Salinivibrio kushneri: one gene and its partner. The protein of the gene in region 2 interacts with the protein of the main gene of each other region in a pairwise test. Links are inferred from orthologs where the notes say so. Each region holds a gene or a part of one and is shown on either strand. Other genes may lie near its edges.

Region 1 (3,235 bases), 420 kb from region 2 along the record:
TATGCTGTGAGCGATCGTTCTGGCACTGCACCACGGTGTTGGTCGGCACGTGGGTGATCCGAACCGCTGACTCGGTGGTGTTAACGTGCTGACCACCTGCGCCTGAGGCGCGATAGACATCAATCCGTAAATCTGACGGGTTGATATCAATATCAATGTTGTCATCGACTTCCGGATACACAAAGGCTGAGGCGAACGACGTATGGCGACGTCCTCCGGAATCAAATGGCGATTTGCGCACCAGACGGTGCACGCCCGTTTCCGTACGTAGCCAGCCGTAAGCGTACTCGCCAGTAATCCGAACCGTGGCAGACTTTAATCCAGCCACATCACCCTCAGACACTTCAATGACTTCAGCTTTGAAGCCTTTAGCGTCCGCCCAGCGCAAGTACATGCGGAGCATCATATTGGTCCAATCTTGCGCTTCGGTACCGCCGGACCCCGCTTGCAGGTCAATATAGCAATCAGACGCATCGTGCTCACCAGAAAACATGCGGCGGAATTCAAGCTTGGTTAGCTTGGCTTCAAGTTCCACCAGCTCCGGCTCCACTTCGTCGAAGGTTTCTTGATCATCTTCTTCGACCGCCAACATCAGCAATTCGTTGACGTCTTCGCCGCCTTGGGTCAATTGATCGATGGTTTCCACCACCGCTTCAAGGGAAGCACGCTCTTTACCCAGCGCTTGTGCACGTTGTGGCTCGTTCCACACGTCCGGTTGTTCTAATTCAGCATTAACTTCTTCTAGACGCTCTTTCTTGGCATCATAGTCAAAGATACCCCCGGAGGACATCGGTACGTTCGGCGATATCGGCGAGGCGATTTTTGATTGGATTAATCTCAAACATGGTCAAGCATCTTCATTATTAGCGGAAATTTAACCGCCGAATTTTAGCGAATTGTCGCGCCAATAAACAGGGCGTGATGGAAAAAGCCGCACATTTAAGCGGGTTCAAGATGCGAAATGATCAACTGGGCGCTGCGATTACCGCGAAACTCATTGATATCCAGGCGGTAAACGAGTCGTAGCGTCTTGGTGCTGGGATCGGGCCAGCGACGCAAATCAACGTTAAAGGCAATGGCGTCAATCATGGTGCCGCCGCCTTCCGGCTCGACCATCAATTTTAAGTGTTTGCCGCCCACCAGTTTTTGCTGCAGCACCTTAAAAATGCCATCGAACTGCGGCTCCGGAAATCCTTGCCCCCAAGGGCCGCCTGCTTGAATGGTTTCTGCCGTTTCCAACCCCAGCTCGTGACTTTGTAAGGGACCATCACTTAACAAGACACCTTTTAAGTCATCATCACTGACCTGCTCACGCACCTGCGTATCAAACTGCTTGGCGAAGGCCTCGAACTGGGTTTCCTCTATCGTGAGCCCTGCTGCCATGGCGTGGCCACCAAACTTTTTGATTAATCCAGGGTTTAATGTATCAATCCGATCGAGGGTGTCGCGCATATGCAAACCAGGAATCGAACGCGCTGAGCCTTTAATCAGCCCATCACCACCATCGGCAAACGCAATCACAGGGCGGTGAAATTGATCTTTTAATCGTGAGGCTAAGATCCCAATCACGCCTTGATGCCAGTCGCGCTGAAACAGCGCCAGCCCTACCGGCAACTCTCGCTCAGACTGCTCGGCAATCAAGCGCTCACACCAAGCCACGGCTTCTTGCTTCATTCCTTGCTCTATGTCTTTGCGAGTTTGATTGAGCGCATCCAACTCTGAGGCCATTCGTCTGGCAGCATGAATGTTGTCGCACAGCAACAACTCAACCCCAAACGCCATATCATCTAAACGCCCCGCGGCATTGATCCTTGGCCCCAATGCAAAGCCAAAATCACTGGCGACGAGCGTGGCCATATTGCGATTAGCCACCTCGATAAGCGCCTGGATCCCCGGGCGGCAACGTCCAGCGCGGATCCGCTGCAACCCCTGATGAACCAGGATACGGTTGTTACTATCCAAGGCTACCACGTCGGCGACCGTGCCCAACGCGACTAAATCGAGCAACTCGGCCAAATTGGGCACGGGTATGCCTTGCTGTTCCAACCACCCTTGGTCACGCAAATGCGCGCGCAGCGCCAGCATCAAATAAAAGGCGACCCCGACACCGGCAAGCGCCTTCGAAGGAAAACCACAGTCATCCAGATTAGGGTTCACCATGGCATCCGCCTCAGGCAGTGTCTCACCCGGTAGATGGTGATCGGTCACCAGCACCTGCATACCGAGCGCTTTGGCGTGCGCCACCCCTGCCAATGAGGACACCCCGTTGTCCACGGTCATGATAAGCTCTGCTCCCCGCTCTGCGGCCTGGTCGACCACCTCTGGGCTTAGCCCGTAGCCATCGTCAAAGCGGTTGGGTACCAGATAATCGACCCGAGTCGCGCCCATCATGCGTAAGGCTTTGACGGATAGCGCTGACGATGTCGCGCCATCGGCATCAAAGTCACCCACAATCAAAATAGACTGGTGCGCCTTTAACGCCTCAGCGAGCAAGTTAACCGCAGCATCAATCCCGGTTAACGCTTGATACTGATGCAGCCCAGCCACGCTGCGGTTGAGCTCGCTGTCTTCCTTTAAGCCACGGTTAGCGTATAAACGTTGCAATAATGGCGGAATGGCATCGCTAAATGCCGGCGTCACCGACGGCATACGTCTTTTTATTTCTATCATGAAGTTGTCACCAGTTATCGGTTAGCCGCGTGGGTGGTGTGTTTGATGAAGCTGCTTCAAACGCTCGGTGGCCACATGGGTGTATATTTGCGTCGTTGACAAATCGCTGTGTCCAAGCAACATCTGCACCACGCGTAAATCGGCCCCATGATTGAGCAAGTGGGTCGCAAACGCATGACGTAAAACATGGGGAGAGAGATCCTCCGTCTCGATCCCCGCCAACTGCGCGTAATACTTGATGCGGTGCCAAAAGGTTTGACGGGTCATCTGACGGGCACGTTTACTTGGAAAAAAAACATCGGTACTGGTCTCTCCCAGCAATACTGGGCGACTATACGCCAAATAGTGCTCCAGCCAATCCACCGCAGACTCTCCCATGGGTACCAAGCGCTCCTTATCTCCTTTACCAGACACTCGCACCACACCTTGACGCAAGCTTACATTTTCCATGGTCAGTCCGATAAGCTCCGTGACACGCAAACCTGTGGCATACAAAAGCTCTAACATGGCTTTGTCTCTGAGCTCAAGCGGATCGTCCGCATTGGGGGCGGTTAATAAGGCATCG
Region 2 (3,292 bases):
ATACATTGGCAGGCGGCGGCTCTAACTTAACCTTACCCGCCTTGATGGTGATGGGCATGCCGGCTGATGTCGCCAATGCCACCAATCGCGTGGCAGTGTGGTTACAGTGTGCTTCCGGCATGGCGGGCTTTCGCCAGCACAATAAACTGGATACCCAAGATATTATCCCTGTTTTAGTCCCTAACTTAGTCGGCGGGTTATGCGGTGCTTTAGCGGCTGCGTGGCTGCCAGCAAGCTGGGTAAAACCCTTATTGCTTGGTACTTTACTAACCATGACGCTGGTGATGCTTATCAAGCCGGCGACGTTTGGTTCCCCCGAAGGCACGCCTATCAAAAAAGTCTCCTCAACTCCCTCTGCCTGGTTTGGCTTATTACTCGCAGGGTTTTATGGTGGCTTCGTGCAAGCCGGGGTAGGGTTTGTATTACTGGCAGCCCTGTGTGGTACGCTTAACTACGATCTAGTCCGCGGTAATGCTCTGAAACTGGCTTGTACACTCGCTTTCACCACCTTGTCCTTAATCGTGTTTATCGCTGATGATCTTGTGCGTTGGGTACCAGGGCTGATTTTAGCCGTTGGCACCATGTTGGGCGCTCGAGTGGCCGTTCGCTTTGCCATTTCAGCCAACCCCAAGGTGCTCAAAGGCTTCCTGTTTGTGATGACACTGGTTGGCTGTATTGCCGCTTATGCGTTCTAACAGGTCACCTTGTACGTTTGCTCGCCACATGCTTCACATGCAAGCTGTCGCCATACTGGTGGTAATATGGCGTACCGCACCAACAACATTATTTTGCGGCTTTGCGTCTCGCTTTCGTGGTACGCGTTGGTGTCGCGGTTGACTTTGGATTAGCAGCCGGCTTTGCTTTCGCAGTCCGCTTTCGGTAGCCGGACGTGCGCCGCCCTTTACGTGCGAACGATTTAGCAGGAGCGGCAGGCAAGTCGCTTAACGAGGCCGGCGGTGGCGATGTCTTCACGGTTTCAATTAGGCCTGTCACTTGTGCCGTTAACCCTTTCATAAAGGGGTGATATCCACACTGACGATCCGCCATATCTTGTAGCTGTCGCTCCCAATCCGCGGTCATATCCGGATAGGTGGCAATGTCTGGCAACGCCGCGATGAGCCCTTTACCACTGGCGCTGGCGTGCAACGTTTTCCCTTGTCGCGTTAATAAGCCACGTTTCACCAATAACTCAATGATACCGGCACGGGTTGCTTCGGTGCCTAAACCGTCGGTCTCACGCAATATCTCTTTCAACGCTTTGTTTTGCACGTAGCGACCAATCCCGGTCATTGCCTGCAACAAGGTAGATTCCGTAAACGCCGCAGGCGGCTCTGTCATGCAATCTTTTATCTCGCCTCGCTCGCACCGTCCTTGCTCGCCTTCTTCCATTAGCGGCAACGGGGCAGCGTCGCTGTCTGCGGTGTTATTTGTCGGTAACAAAGCTCGCCAGCCGGCGTGTGTCAGCACCTTCCCTTTAGCAATAAAACATCCGCCTGCGATATCAAAGATGAGCTTCCCTTCCGCGTATTCAGCAGCCGGGTAAAACTGCATCACGTATTGGCGCGCGATGAGCTGATAAATCTTGGCTTCATCGGCTGACAAGCTTGCCGGCGCGACTTTCGCTGTGGGAATAATTGCATGGTGAGCCCCGACTTTACTGTCGTTCCATGCCTTCCCTTTACGCTTGGTATCAGCCCCCTCACATGCTTGCCCAAGCGCCTCACAACCTTGCTTAATGGCACCGAGTATCTTATTCGCCTCGGCGAAATGGCCTTTGGGCAAATAGCGGCAGTCTGAGCGAGGATAAGTAATAAGTTTGTGGCGTTCGTAAAGCTGCTGGCACACATCCAGTGCTTTTTGTGCACTAAAACCAAACCGCTTTGAGGCATCAATTTGCAGTGCGGATAAGTTGTACGGCAACGGTGCGCTCTGTTTGCGTTGTTGACGCTCCGCTTCAGTGACGGTCGCTGTTTGTCCTGTGATGCGTTGTGCGACGTTTTCTGCCAAGGGGCGAGACAACACGCGACCCTGTTCATCTTGCCACTTTGCACACGCTTCACTGGGCTGCCAACGAGCCCGTATCTCACCCTCTGGATGGGCAATGATCGCATCCAGTTGAAAAAACGGGTGTGGCACAAAGCTGTCTATTGCCTGATCACGGCGCACCACCAGCCCTAACACTGGCGTTTGCACGCGTCCGACCGACAACACCCCTTGGTAGCCAGCCTGTTTGCCCAATAACGTATAAGCACGGGACAGGTTCATACCATACAGCCAATCAGCTCTCGAACGCGCCAGCGCGGACACTGATAGGGGCATGTAAGCTTTGTTGTCTTGCAGCTGCGCAAGGGCTTTTTTCACAGCGGATAGGTTTAAATCACTGATTAAAAGGCGCTTAATGTTAGCTTTTTTGTTGGCACTGACCTTTGCGTAGTCAATCACTTCATCAACCAGCAATTGCCCTTCTCGATCGGGATCGCCCGCATGAACCAGTTGGTCAAACTGCTTGATCAGTTTTTTGACAACAGCAAGTTGTCCGGATGCCGCTTTGCGGGGACGAAGTTGCCATTGCTCAGGCACGATAGGCAGATCGGCAAGATCCCATTTTTTATAACGACTATCATAGGCGTCCGGCTCAACCTGCTCTAGCAAATGGCCGATACACCAGGTCACCACGTCACCTTGTGCTGTCTCGATGTAGCCTTTCTGGTTTTTGTGCGGTTTAGGCAGTCCTGCCGCAATTGCGCGACCAAGGCTGGGTTTTTCCGCTATGAATAATCGTGCCATGACAAAGCCTTTTTACCGTCTCTGGGCGCATGGTATGCAAAGGCTGATCGGGGCGCAATAAAAAACCTGTACATATGCACAGGTTTTTCCGAGATAAACGCGATTTATCTTAGTTTACAGGTAGGTCACAAACTTACTGGTATCACGCCTTGGGGCATTAGCGGGGGCGCAATCAGGCGTCCCTAAGTATAAAAAGCCTACAATCTGATCGTCACCTTCTACCGACAGCGCTTCGCGCACTGCAGGATGATAAGCAAACGCGCCAGTGCGCCAAAACCCTTGAAAACCCTGCGCGACAGCGGCCATTTGCATTGCTTGCGTCGCACATCCCGCCGAGATATGTTGCTCAATGGTTGGGACCTTATCGTGCGGACGCGTACGCGCAATCACTGCGACCACCATGGGCGCTCGAAACGGGGCATTACGCGCTTTTTCAATCGCCGCCTCATCCGCGCCATTGGTTTGTGCCGCGTCGGCAAGAATGGTAGAAAGCCGAGTGAGACCC

Evidence for each region.
Region 1: the proteins of N8M53_RS09040 (region 2) and recJ interact in binary tests that used the Escherichia coli proteins (3 or more experiments, as listed by UniProt). The link is inferred for Salinivibrio kushneri from one-to-one orthologs.

The regions. Positions count from the first base shown.
Region 1 is NZ_CP114588.1:2,335,964-2,339,198, forward strand. Bases 306-3,215 are described here. They hold recJ (single-stranded-DNA-specific exonuclease RecJ), read right to left. Parts: upstream 2,671-3,215; coding sequence 940-2,670; downstream 306-939. Other genes in these bases: xerD (site-specific tyrosine recombinase XerD), read right to left, coding at 2,692-3,215. Outside these bases: more of xerD, read right to left, coding at 3,216-3,235. UniProt on the Escherichia coli protein: Single-stranded-DNA-specific exonuclease.
Region 2 is NZ_CP114588.1:1,916,700-1,919,991, forward strand. What follows is about bases 286-3,252. They hold N8M53_RS09040 (DNA topoisomerase III), read right to left. Parts: upstream 2,788-3,252; coding sequence 784-2,787; downstream 286-783. Other genes in these bases: N8M53_RS09035 (sulfite exporter TauE/SafE family protein), read left to right, coding at 286-695; N8M53_RS09045 (NAD(P)H nitroreductase), read right to left, coding at 2,902-3,252. Outside these bases: more of N8M53_RS09035, read left to right, coding at 1-285; more of N8M53_RS09045, read right to left, coding at 3,253-3,292.